Regions from separate parts of the Hyphomicrobium sp. DMF-1 genome, predicted to be linked through region 1. Evidence: riboswitches for the same ligand, from Rfam matches in the RefSeq annotation. Region 1 holds a riboswitch; the other holds the start of a gene.

Evidence for each region. A riboswitch is a leader RNA that binds a small molecule or an ion and turns the genes downstream of it on or off. The one in region 1 is predicted to bind cobalamin.
Region 2: linked by a shared signal. The riboswitch ahead of PE058_RS05575 (CbtB domain-containing protein) and the one ahead of PE058_RS16600 (TonB-dependent receptor plug domain-containing protein) in region 1 are both predicted to bind cobalamin.

What each region holds. Positions count from the first base shown of each region.
Region 1 is NZ_CP115706.1:3,620,744-3,626,803, reverse strand. Features, by position in the region: gene PE058_RS16605 (DUF7676 family protein) at 1-588, opposite strand, end outside; gene PE058_RS16600 (TonB-dependent receptor plug domain-containing protein) at 682-2,577, opposite strand; cobalamin riboswitch at 2,834-3,059, opposite strand; partial or broken gene PE058_RS16595 (caspase family protein) at 3,237-4,118, shown strand; gene PE058_RS16590 (PQQ-dependent dehydrogenase, methanol/ethanol family) at 4,272-6,056, shown strand.
Region 2 is NZ_CP115706.1:1,238,063-1,244,122, reverse strand. Features, by position in the region: gene cobN (cobaltochelatase subunit CobN) at 1-1,609, opposite strand, end outside; gene cobW (cobalamin biosynthesis protein CobW) at 1,619-2,656, opposite strand; gene PE058_RS05585 (DUF1636 family protein) at 2,653-3,054, opposite strand; gene PE058_RS05580 (CbtA family protein) at 3,078-3,824, opposite strand; gene PE058_RS05575 (CbtB domain-containing protein) at 3,837-4,025, opposite strand; cobalamin riboswitch at 4,061-4,254, opposite strand; gene cobO (cob(I)yrinic acid a,c-diamide adenosyltransferase) at 4,354-4,965, shown strand; gene PE058_RS05565 (cobyric acid synthase) at 4,971-6,060, shown strand, end outside.

The sequences.
Region 1 (6,060 bases):
TTCGTCCAAGGCTTCAGGCTCGCGGCCGAGCCACTTCTTGGAGATCGCGCGCCATGCCTTGAGACGATCCCAAACAGGCTCTTCCTCAGCGGTGTCCTCGTCCGTGACGAAAGGGTTCGGGAAGAAGATCGAGATCATCGGCTCATCCTTGCCGTTCCACATCTCGAAACCCCATGTGACGGGCGAACCATCGCCCATCATTCCGCGATACATCACGGCGCGTGACGGCTTGCGATGCGCACGAACCTCGGGCGAGGTCGGAGCGAAGGAGGGGCCCATCGTCTCGCCAACGCAGAGGTGGAAATGGCCGCCCTTGCTGAAGAAAATAGTGAGATAGCCGTCATGCACGGTGATCCGGCTCGGTGGCGTTACGCACATGATCTCGTAAGCCGCGCCCTGAATAAGGGGCCCATATCTCAGGCCATCCCAGTGGTTTTCGAAGATGTCCGTGAGAAACGCGACCAGGAAGTCCTGCGTTGCGGGAAGTGCCCACTCCTGACGAGACGCGACGCCGCCGCAGCTTGGGGCTTTGATGAGAGTCGGCTCGGGATTGATGTTCCAGGTCTCGAAACTTCGGGGCATTTCCATGAGTGGCTCTCCCAATCGTTCTGCTTTGTGGTGAAACGAGCGGACCCGAAATGGCCGCTCGTTTCTATCTTCAGAGTCCATCCGGCGTCCGGGTCAGTTGCCAGGCAACGGCATCTTGAGGCCGCCGTAGACCGAGAGCCCAGCGGTGCCGTATCCGACGTAGGTTTGATAGTCCTCGTTGAGCAGGTTTTCGCCGCGTACGTAGGCTTCGACACCGGGAAGCAACTCGTAAGAGGCTTTCGCGCTCACCAACACGTAGTCGTCGAGTTCGACGCCGCCGCTACCGAGCGTATCGGTCACGCCCTTTGCGGTGACGTTGAGGGCCACCTTCTCCATGGGCACGAGGTCAACTCCGAGTACCACGTTGTTCTTGGGAACGTGGTTGAGCCGGGCACCCGACGCGGTCTCGGTGTCGACATAGGTGTAGCTCGCCGACACGGTGACGCCGGGCACGATCATCACAGCCGAGGTCAGCTCAACGCCGTTGCGTCGCGTCACGCCGGGGATGTTGGTGTATTTGTATTTGCCCGTTCCGGGGTTGTACTCGGTGGTGATGAGGTTGTCGGTATCGAGCTCGAAATACGTCGCGCCCAGTTGCACCCTGCCGTCCAGGAAACCCTGGTCGATGCCGGCGTCCCAGGTCTTGCTGGTCTCCGGCTCGAGATTAGGGTTCCCGTACTCCGAATAGGATGGATAGAGCGGGAATTCCCCGAACAGCTCGTCCAGGGACGGCACGCGGAAGCCGGTCCCATAGCTTCCCCGGATCTTCGTAGCGCTTCCCGGAAAGAGATAGGCGCCCGTCAGCCGGTGTGTTTTGAAGTCGCCGAAATTGCTGTGGCTATCGAGACGGCCGCCGCCCGTCAGCACCAAGCCGTCAATTGGCTCGATCATGAGCTGCGCAAAGTAGCCTGTCCAATCTGCCGATTGGCCGTTGACGGAGTAGGAGTCCGCCGTCGTCTTTTCCCAATCGACGCCGCCCAGCAAAGACAAGCGCTCGTTGAGTGTCACAACACCTTGGTATTCGGCCTTGACGCGCTCGCCGACGTAGCTCCCGGCCGAGCTGCCGAAATACTCGCGCTCGTTCCGCATCCCTTGCAGCGCGACGGTGTTCCGGAATGCCCCGTCGAGAAACGAGACCTCGGCGCCCACCCGTCCGGCATGCTGTACGACATCGACGGTATCGGCATTGTCGTTAAACGGAAATCCGCCGTCGATATCGAGATCGGCGTCGAGCGTGCGGGCGCTGAAGAAGACCTTCGCAGACGGGGTGAGATAGTATTCGCCTCGTCCCGAGAATGTCAGGTTTCTGTAGCCGTCATCCTCGGTGCCAACCGCGGCTGCGGAGAAACCGTCCGTGTCGACGCCTTGGGCGGTGACCGAAATGTTGCTGCCGTCGTTGGCGGCGTAGCCAGCGGTATAGGCGCCGCGAAAGGTATTGTAGGCGCCGTATTCCACGCCTCCCCCTTGGGAGAAGCCGGGCTTGGTCGCTTTTTTGGTCTCGATGTTGATGACACCGGCAACAGCGTCGCCGCCGAACAGCGTGCTCTGCGAGCCCTTCACCAGCTCGATACGTGACACATCGCCGACAAGCAAATGCTCGAAGGCGGTCTCGGTGGTGACGCCCGAGGGGTCGCTCAGATCCATCCCGTCGACGAGCAACTTTACGTACCTTCCGCTCGCCCCGCGGATGCTGATTCCGGCTTGCGTGCCCGGCGGTCCGAATTGTGAAAAGTTCACGCCAGGCAAGGTCTCGAGGTAGTCCTTGAGATAGGTCCTCGATTGCTTCGCGAGATCCTTCTCCGTGAGAACCTCCACGGTGGAGCCGACTTTCGAGGCGTCCGTCGGCGTGCGGTTGGCCGAGTAGATGGTTATGCCTTCAAGCTCCATAACTTGAGCTTTCGCCGAATGGCCGAATGCCGACGCGACAAGCAGCACGGTCGACGACACTAGCACCGCCCTGCGGGCAGTCCCGAAATCGCGCGCTGCCACGAAAGAAATTCGATACGTCACAAGTCCCCCGTCACGATTGATGGACGGGAGCCCGTGCAGACTCACCACAAAATCAAACAGCCCCACACGATGCCCACGCAGCCGCACATGCATGCAGCGGCGCGCGGCGTTGCAGCGCGAGACTTTGTTTTGTCAGAGGGTTGTTTCGACCCAAGGCATGCCTGACGTAGCTCCCAAAAGGTTGCACATCAGCCGCCACTACGGGTAACCGTTCCACCGAGCGTCCCGCACGGAGGATGGGCGACTCGTGCCGGCAGGTCTCCTGGCTCACGGCTCGAACGTCTCGCTCCGACCTTCCCGGTGATCCAACGCGGATCTCCAGTGGCATAAAAGGAGTAGACTTGCCGCTTACAGTTGCGGGAGCAGCCTCGGCTTCGGCGCAGTGACGCGCCTCACCGTGTTCCCTTTTCACCCGTCGCTCGCTTGCGCGCACTCCGGGAACCGTCACGCGTACTAAGACGCGGTAACTTGCGGCGGTTGTCAATCCCCCATCGCGAAGATGTGGTGACACCCGCGGCGCGCCGGTCGCGCGACGTGGCTTCTCTGGTTTCCAAACCGAGGGTGAGCGCGAACTCGGTGATGCTTGTTCACAGCAATGGAGCGAGGAGCGAAGTGCACTCGGCTAGGCACGCTCAACGATGCGCGGCGATGAGAGAGTGTGCCGTGCTCAGCGATGCCGTGGGTTCGGCACACCTTGTCATCACACGGGAAGATTTGTCAGATCTTCTGGGACACCCTTGTGTGGCCGCAAATCATCAGAGTACAAATTGGTATGTAATATACTTTTTGCATATGACTATTGGGGATACATCATGCCTCATCGTCTATTCGCATTTGTTGCGGCCTTTGCAGTTTTTCTATCGCTTGGACACAGCGCGCACGCGACGCAGAGAATAGCGCTGGTCATTGGGAATTCGAACTACAAGGTGGGGCCACTCGCCAATCCGATCAAAGATGCGGAAGCCATTGCCCGCACCTTCGAATCCTTGGGATTCGATAAGGTCCTTCTCAGAAAGGATGTGGGTATCCAGGGCATCAGAAGTGCGTTGGGAGAGATCTCGCGGCTTGCTGTTGGGGCCGATGTCGCGGTCATCTATTTTGCCGGACATGGCACTGAGTATTCCGGCAAGAACTATTTGATCCCGGTCGATGCCCGGCTTGATCGCAGCTCGGATCTCGATCTCGAGGCCGTGAGCCTCGACACGGTCCTCAATCAGCTCGACGGCGTTCGGAAGCTCAAACTTGTTATCCTCGACGCCTGCCGGAACAACGTGTTTCCGATGGCCGGCGGGCGCAGAAGCATCCCGCGCGGCCTGGCGCGCGTTGAACCTGACGGCAATACGCTCGTTGCCTACGCCGCCAAGGAGGGGATGACGGCGGACGACGGCAGCGGGCTTGAGCACAGCCCTTATACGAAGGCCTTGTTGCGCCACCTTTCTGCGTCGAGCACCGAGATCCGGCTGGTTTTCGGACGCGTCCGCGATGACGTGATGGAGCTCACGCACGGTCAGCAGATTCCGCATGTGTACGGGTCTCTAGGCGGAGGAGAGATTTACCTCGGTGGAGCGGGCGCTACGCCACCTGCGGCGGCTGCGCCGGCAGTAACCCCGCCTGTAGCACAGGCGCCGAGCCCAGAGCGGCCCGCCGTGAGCAAACCCCAGCCCAAGACCGCAATGCTGGAGACCGCGCCGCTGCCGAAGGACGATCGGTCCGTCGCGCCGATAGCCGCCAATCATCCCGATGCGAATTGGTCGATGCCGACGGGCGACTACGCCAACTTGCGTTACAGCTCGCTCGATCAGATCAATGCAAACAACGTGAGCACGCTGCGTCAGGTCTGGAGCTTTTCCACCGGTGTGCTCCGGGGTCATCAAGGAAACCCTCTGGCCATTGACGGCACTCTCTACGTCCATACTCCCTTCCCCAACTACGTTTATGCGTTGGACATGGATGAGGGGGAGGTGAAGTGGGTGTACCAGCCGCGCATGGATCCTTCCACGATCCCGGTCATGTGCTGCGACACCGTCAATCGGGGCGTCGCATATGAAAACGGCGTGCTGTTTCTCTACCAAAGCGACACCACGCTGACCGCGCTCGATGCGAAAACCGGCAAGGAGCTCTGGAAAGCGGTCAATGGCGACCCGAAACGGGGACAAACGGGAACCAACGCGCCGATTGTCATCAACGGGAAGGTGATCGTCGGCCTATCTGGCAGCGAATTCGGCGTGCGTGGCCATATCACCGCCTACGCCGCCGACACGGGAAAACGACTGTGGCGCGCACACGCGACAGGGCCGGACGGCGATATCCTTTTCGATCCGCAAAAGACCATGTCTCTGGGCAAGCCGGTGGGGCGCGACTCCTCGCTGAAGACGTGGACCGGCGATCAATGGAAGATTGGCGGCGGCACGGCCTGGGGCTGGTTCTCCTATGATCCGGACCTCGACCTGCTCTACTACGGCACCGCCAATCCCTCGACGTGGAACGCCGTGCAGAGGGCGGGACCGGATGGCAAGGCGATCGACCAGAAGTGGACGATGTCGATCATCGCGCGCAATCCGACTACCGGCACGGCCGCGTGGGCCTATCAGATGACGCCGTTCGACGAATGGAGCTACGACGGCGTCAACGAGATGATCCTTGCAGACATCGACGTCGAGGGCCGGGAGCGCAAGGTCCTTGTTCATTTCGACAAGAACGGCATCGCCTACACGCTCGATCGCGCGACCGGCGAGCCGCTCGTCGCTGCCAAGTTTCTCGAAGCGACAAACTGGACCAGCGGTGTCAGTCTGGATCGCGCGAGCCGCAACTATGGGCGTCCCGTGGTCGTCGCCTCGCGCTCACCGTTTCTCAACGGCTCCGATATCAATACGAAGGACATCTGTCCTTCCAGCTCAGGCGCTAAGAACCAGGGACCTGCGGCCTATTCCAAGCTGACTGGCCTCTTCTATGTGCCAGTCAATGCCCTGTGTATGGACTATGAGCCGTTTCGGGTCACCTACACGCCCGGCCAGCCGTACGTGGGAGCGGTGCTGTCGATGTTCCCTCCGCAGGGACAGACCACGCGTGGCAGTTTCATCGCGTGGGATGCGGCTCAGGGGCGCGCTGTTTGGGAGGCCCCGGAGGATTTTCCGGTGTGGTCCGGGGCGCTGGCAACCGCCGGCTCCATCGTTTGCTTCGGAACCGTTGACGGATACTTGAAATGCCTCGACCAGAAGGACGGGAAAGCGCTCTTCAAGTACAAGACGCCGTCCGGCATTGTGGGCAACGTCATGACCTACGCGCACAAAGGCAAGCAGTACCTGGCGGTGCTGTCGGGGCTTGGCGGCTGGGTGGGGATCGGCATGGCCGCGGGGCTGACGAATCCGACCGACGGCCTTGGGATGGTCGGGGCGACAGCGGATCTGCAGAGGCGCACAAGCCTCGGGGGTGCGCTCGTGGTGTTTGCGCTGCCTTGACCGT
Region 2 (6,060 bases), 2.4 Mb from region 1:
GCACGAGCGCATGGATCTTCCGCGTCTCGCGCAGCCACCCGTAGAGCGCCACATAGGCATGGCGCGGCGGAAGCTGCATGTCATGATAGCCCGCTTTGCGGTCGCCGTGCGCACCGCGATCCGGCTGAAGCGAGATGACGATGTTCCCGGCCACCACAGCGCGAAACCGGAAATGACCGTTCTCAAAGGACGGATCGTCCTCCGGCGCACCCCACGCGGTCTCGATCTCTTTCGCAATCTCACCCGGCAGCGCACCCAGCCAGCCCAGATAGTCGCGGAGCGGCACCGTGATCGTATCGGCCCCCGGCGCAAGATCCGCGAGGCGCGAGATGAGATCATGCGCTTTGAACGGTTCATCCCCGACGTCGTAGCCTTCCGCGCGCAGCAGCCCCATGATCTCGGCCACGCTCTCGGGCGCATCGAGGCCGCAGGCATAACCCGTCCGCCCCGCGCGGTTCGGATAATCGGACAGCAGGATCGCAACACGCCGCGAGGCGCGCTCGGCCTGCCCAAGCCGCACCCAGGCAGCCGCGAGCTCGGCCACGAACGACACGCGGCCGTCGTCGGGCTCGTGCAGCACCCGCGCGTATTGCAGATCGGCCGCAGGCGCCACATCCGCCTTGAACGAGATCGCACGCGTAAAGAGGCGGCCGTCCAGCTCGGGCAGCACGACGTTCATCGCGAGATCGCTTGGAGACAGTCCTCGCCCGGAAGCCTCCCACGCGGCCTTCGGATGCCCCGCGAGCGCAACCTGCAGCACCGGACAGTCCGCGGCGTCGAGAACAGTGGTCTCGTCGGCCCGCATCGCGGAGAATGCCGTCGCATTCAGCACAACGGCCGGCATCACGCGGCGAATGAGAGCTTCGAGTGGACGGGTCGCATCCGGGTCTTTGAGGCTCGTGAGCGCGACGCACACTGGCCGCAGCCCTCGCGCGCGGAGCGCATCCGCCAACCGCGTGACCGGCTTGAAATCTCCCGCCAGCAGGCTCGACCTGTAGAAGACGACGAGCGCGCTCGGCCGATCCGGACAGGCCGAGATGGTATCGAGCCTGACAGGCAGGCCCTCCCCGTCGAGCGCCAGCGCCGGTTCCATATCGAGAGGGGGATCGAAGGCGACATCGCGTCCCAAGAGATGTGCGGCATAGAGGAGCGCGTTGCAGGCATTGTGCGGCCCGCCGGCACGAAAGTAGCGGTCGAACGCCTCGACGACGTCTCGCGGCGCCGTGGAAAGCGCCACCAGCCGCGCATCGGGCCGGTCGTCGCCCGGTAGCGCCACCAGCAGCGTGCCGCGCTCGGATGCGGCGCGCGCAAGACGCTCGAAGCCGTAGCGCCAATAGTCGAGACCGCCGAGGCTGCGCACGATGACGAGACGCGCGTGCTCGATCACGCGCTCCACGTAGACATCCACCGACATGGGATGGCGAAGCTTCTTGAGGCTGGCAAGCCTCAGCGACGGAAAGCGGGAGGCATCCTGCTCCCACGCCGACGCGAGTGCCGAGAGATCGCTGTCGCTGAACGACAAGACAACGATATCGGCGGGTGTCTGGTTGAGATCAACCGCGCCGTCAATTTCGTCCAGCGATCCCGTCTCGACGGCAAGTAGATGCATAAAGCAACCTTACACGCTTGAAATCGCCCGCGCGATGGCCTCCCGGTCAAGTCCCTTCTGCCCGATCACGACGAGACGGCCCTGCCGGCTTTCGCCTTCGCGCCAGGGGCGGTCGAACTGATGCTGCAGGCGCGAGCCTACACCCTGGATCAAGAGCCGCATCGGCTTACCTTTGACCTCGGTAAACCCTTTGATCCGCAGGATATCGTGGTCGTCCGCCGCCCGCCGGATGCGGGCCAGCAGCACCTCAGGATCCTCGAGCTGCGGAACATCCACGATGAACGTGTCGAAATCGTCGTGATCGTGGTCTTCCTCGTTATCGTGATGCGAGGGGCGCGCCGCGAGATCGGCTTCAGCAGCCGCACCCAGCCCGAGCAGCACTTTTGCTTCGAGCTGGCCGCCGGTCGTCTCCACTACCTTGACCGCGCGCGGAATAGACTGCCGGATCTCCTCCGACACCCGCTCGAGATCCGCGGCCGTCATGAGATCGGCCTTGTTGAGCACGATGAGATCCGCGCAGAGAAGCTGATCCTCGTAGACCTCCTCGAGCGGATTCTCGTGATCGACCGACGCATCATCGGCGCGTTGCGCCGCGAGCGCCTCCGGGTCGTCCGCGAAACGGCCGGCCGCAACCGCCGCCCCGTCGACCACCGCGATGACGCCGTCCACCGTCACGCGCGAGGCGATCGCCGGCCAGTTGAACGCCTGCACGAGCGGCTTCGGGAGCGCGAGCCCGGACGTCTCGATCAGGATGTGCTCGGGCGGATCGGAAAGCGCCAGCAGTCGTTCCAGAGCAGGCACGAAATCGTCGGCCACGGTGCAGCAGATGCAGCCGTTCGAAAGCTCCACGATGCGATCCTCGCTGCAGCTTTCCACGCCACAGCCCTTGAGGATCTCTCCGTCAATGCCGACATCGCCGAACTCGTTGACGATGACAGCCAGTCGCCGGCCCTGGGCGTTCTGGAGGATGTTGCGAACGAGCGTCGTCTTCCCGGCTCCGAGAAAGCCGGTCACGATGCTGCACGGCACTTTGGCGAGCGCTGTCATTCTCTGTCTTGCTCCGGCATGGAAAAACCCAACGGGGGAACGCGTGCGATCACGCCCTTGCGGAACGCTTCGGGGCGCTCCTTCCAGGGCACGATTCCATTCTCTGTTTTCTGAAACGCGGTAGCGGCCGCGATAATCTGATCGGCATGCCGCTCGGCATCGAGATCGCCGACGAGGTAGGTCCACCTGTCCGGCCCCACCATGGCGACGGTGCTGGGCCGGTTGCACACGGCAAGGCACTCGACAGGCGTGACCTTGATATGGCTCGCGTCCGTCTGCGCGAGCTTCTCATGCAGCACATCTGCCAGCGCACGCCCCGGCAGATGAAAACCCTCGCCTTCAGGATTGGCTCGCCGGCATGAAACGCAAACGAATATGGTTACGTCGGAATGGGTCATAAGATGCCGGACCTCAGAGCGCGCTAAGCGCGCCCCGTGCTATCCGTCCACTGCCAGAACCAGCCAACGGCGAGCCCCGTCGCAGCCCACAGCACCGCGTGAACCGCGAGCGATGTCGCCGCAAAACGGGCCGCAAGCTCGGCCGGCACGCGGCTCACCTCGCCCCCATGAAGGTGGGGAGCGCCGATCACATGCGGGGCGACCAGCAGAGCGACACCCAGGATCTGGAGCGCGAGACTGCGCGACCTCAGGATGAGCCAGAGGGCACCTCCCGTTGCCACCGCCGTCGCGACCCACCAGACCTGCCGGTCGATAAGATCCGCGGCTGGCATTCCAGGAAGCTCGGGCGCAAGCCCCAGCGCAGGCGCGAGGCCAGTCACGACAAAGCCGGCGGCACCCCACATCAGCGCCCGTTGCGGATCGATGCGATCACCCGAGGCGAGCAGCCCCGCAAGCAGCAGGAATGCGAAGCCGATCGCAGTCGCAATCGTCACCGTGCTCGTATAGAGCGTGCGCTCGATGCCGTCGGCGGGGGCCCATCCTTCTTCGCCCCCGGCCGCAGCATCGTGGTCGGCATGGGCGAGGATGAGACGCGCGTCGTCGCCCCGGAACACGGCAGGGCTGATCAGGGAGGGAGCCTCCGCAGCCTGGCTCTCAAAAACCTCGGCCGCGAGAATCAAGGGCGTGGTCGTGAAGTGCTGGATGACCGCTACGAGCACGCCAGCAAGAAAACCAGCCACAAGGCTGGTTGAAAGAACACGAATTATCATGGCGTTCCTCGATCAGTGACAAGGAAAGCTGAGCGCGTGGCGCGTATCGTGTCCGGCGTTGTGAATGGTGGAGGAATGCGAGAAACCGGCCGTGAAGACGAGACCGGCGCCCAGCACGAGCGCAAGCGCCGCGGCCTTCAGGCTTTCGCTTCTCGTGCCTTCCGCAGGTACGGTCGTAGAGGTGTAGGATTGCGTGTTCATCTCAATTCTCCCAGGCCGCCCCTCCGCGGCCACACGAGCTTATAGTTTCGACGGCCGGTCTCCTGGCTCTCGGTTCTCCGCGCTCAAGCGCCTTCCCGGTTTCCCAGTGGCATTCAGGCCGAGCACTCACCGATAACAGTTGCGGGGGCAGCTGCGGATTGGCCATGACGAGGCGACACCGCATTCCCGTTCAATCCTCTTGCGAGGAACCGTCACCAGTTTGATAAGGGCTGTTTCGGCATTGCGTCAATCGAAATCCGGCTCCGCGAAGGCCGGCAGTACAGGCGCGAACGGCCTCGTCCCCCCGCTTGAAAAGGAGCATCGCCCCATGCAGACCGGCACCAGCGAAGAGGCCCGCCACAAAGAGAAAATGGCGAACAGGAAAGCCGTGCAAGACGCGGAAGTGTCTTCCAAAAACATGGAGAAGGGACTGCTGATCGTCCACACCGGCAAGGGCAAAGGTAAATCCACGGCCGCTTGGGGGCTTCTCCTGCGTGCGCTCGGCAGGGGGCTGCGCGTTGGTGTCGTGCAATTCGGAAAGGGCGCCTGGGAAACCGGCGAGCGCAAAGCTGTCGAGAAGTTCGGGGATCAGGTTGTCTGGCACACATTGGGCGAAGGCTTTACCTGGGAAACGCAGGATCGCGCCCGCGATGTCGCCGCCGCCGAGCGGGCCTGGGCAGTGGCCATGGAGTTGATGGCGGACCCGTCCTTCGGACTCATCATCCTCGACGAGTTGAACATCGCGCTGCGCTACGACCACCTCGACCTCGCAATGGTCGTCGCAGCCCTCAAGGAAAAGCGCCCCAATCTGCACGTGGTCGTAACCGGACGCAACGCCAAGGCCGAGATGATCGAGGCCGCCGATCTCGTCACCGAGATGACCCTCGTGAAGCATCACTTCGCTGCCGGCGTCAAAGCCCAGGAAGGCATCGAGTTCTGACGCCCATGAAAGCGATCATGTTCCAGGGCACGGGCTCGGACGTCGGCAAGTCGTTGCTGGTTGCCGGGCTCGCCCGCGCGTTCGCCAACCGGGGCCTGCGCGTGCGCCCGTTCAAGCCGCAGAACATGTCGAACAACGCGGCCGTGACGCCCGACGGCGGCGAGATCGGCCGCGCCCAAGCCCTCCAGGCGCGCGCGGCCCGCATCGCACCCACCGTCCACATGAACCCGGTGCTCCTGAAGCCGCAGAGCGAGATCGGCGCTCAGGTGGTCGTGCAAGGCCGCGTGATCGGCAACGCTCCTGCGCGCGGCTATCACGACATGAAGCCCCGCCTGATGGCCGCCGTGCTCGACAGCTTCGAGCGGCTCTCCCAGGAGGCCGACATCGTTCTGGTGGAAGGCGCGGGCTCCGCCTCCGAGATCAACCTTCGCAAGGGCGACATCGCCAACATGGGCTTTGCACGCGCTGCGGATGTGCCGGTCGTGCTGATCGGCGATATCGAGCGCGGCGGCATCTTCGCAAGCCTTGCAGGCACACGTGCGGTGATCACGCCCGAAGATGCAGCCATGGTCGAAGGCTTCATCGTCAACAAGTTCCGCGGCGATCCGGCGCTCTTTGCAACCGGGCTCGATCTCATTGCCCAGCAGACCGGGTGGAGCGCGCTCGGCCTCGTGCCCTATTTCACCGAAGCGGCTAACCTGCCCGCCGAGGACTCCCAATCGCTCGTAACGGGCCGCACGGCGAGCGGCGACGCGAGCCGCCCGCTCGTCGTGGTGCTCGCCTATCCGCGCCTGTCCAACTTCGACGATTTCGATCCCTTGCGCCTCGAGCCCGGCATCGACTTCGCCTTCCTCCGGCCGGGAGAGCCGATCCCGGGAACGGCTGCCCTCGTCATTCTGCCGGGTTCGAAATCCACCATCGCAGACCTCGCAGCGCTAAGGGAAACCGGCTGGGACATCGACCTCGCGGCACACGTGCGCCGCGGCGGCCACGTGCTCGGGATCTGCGGGGGATATCAAATGCTCGGCCGCGAGATCGCCGATCCCGGCGGCATCGAAGGCCCGGCGGGATCAACGCGCGGCTTGGGCCTGCTCG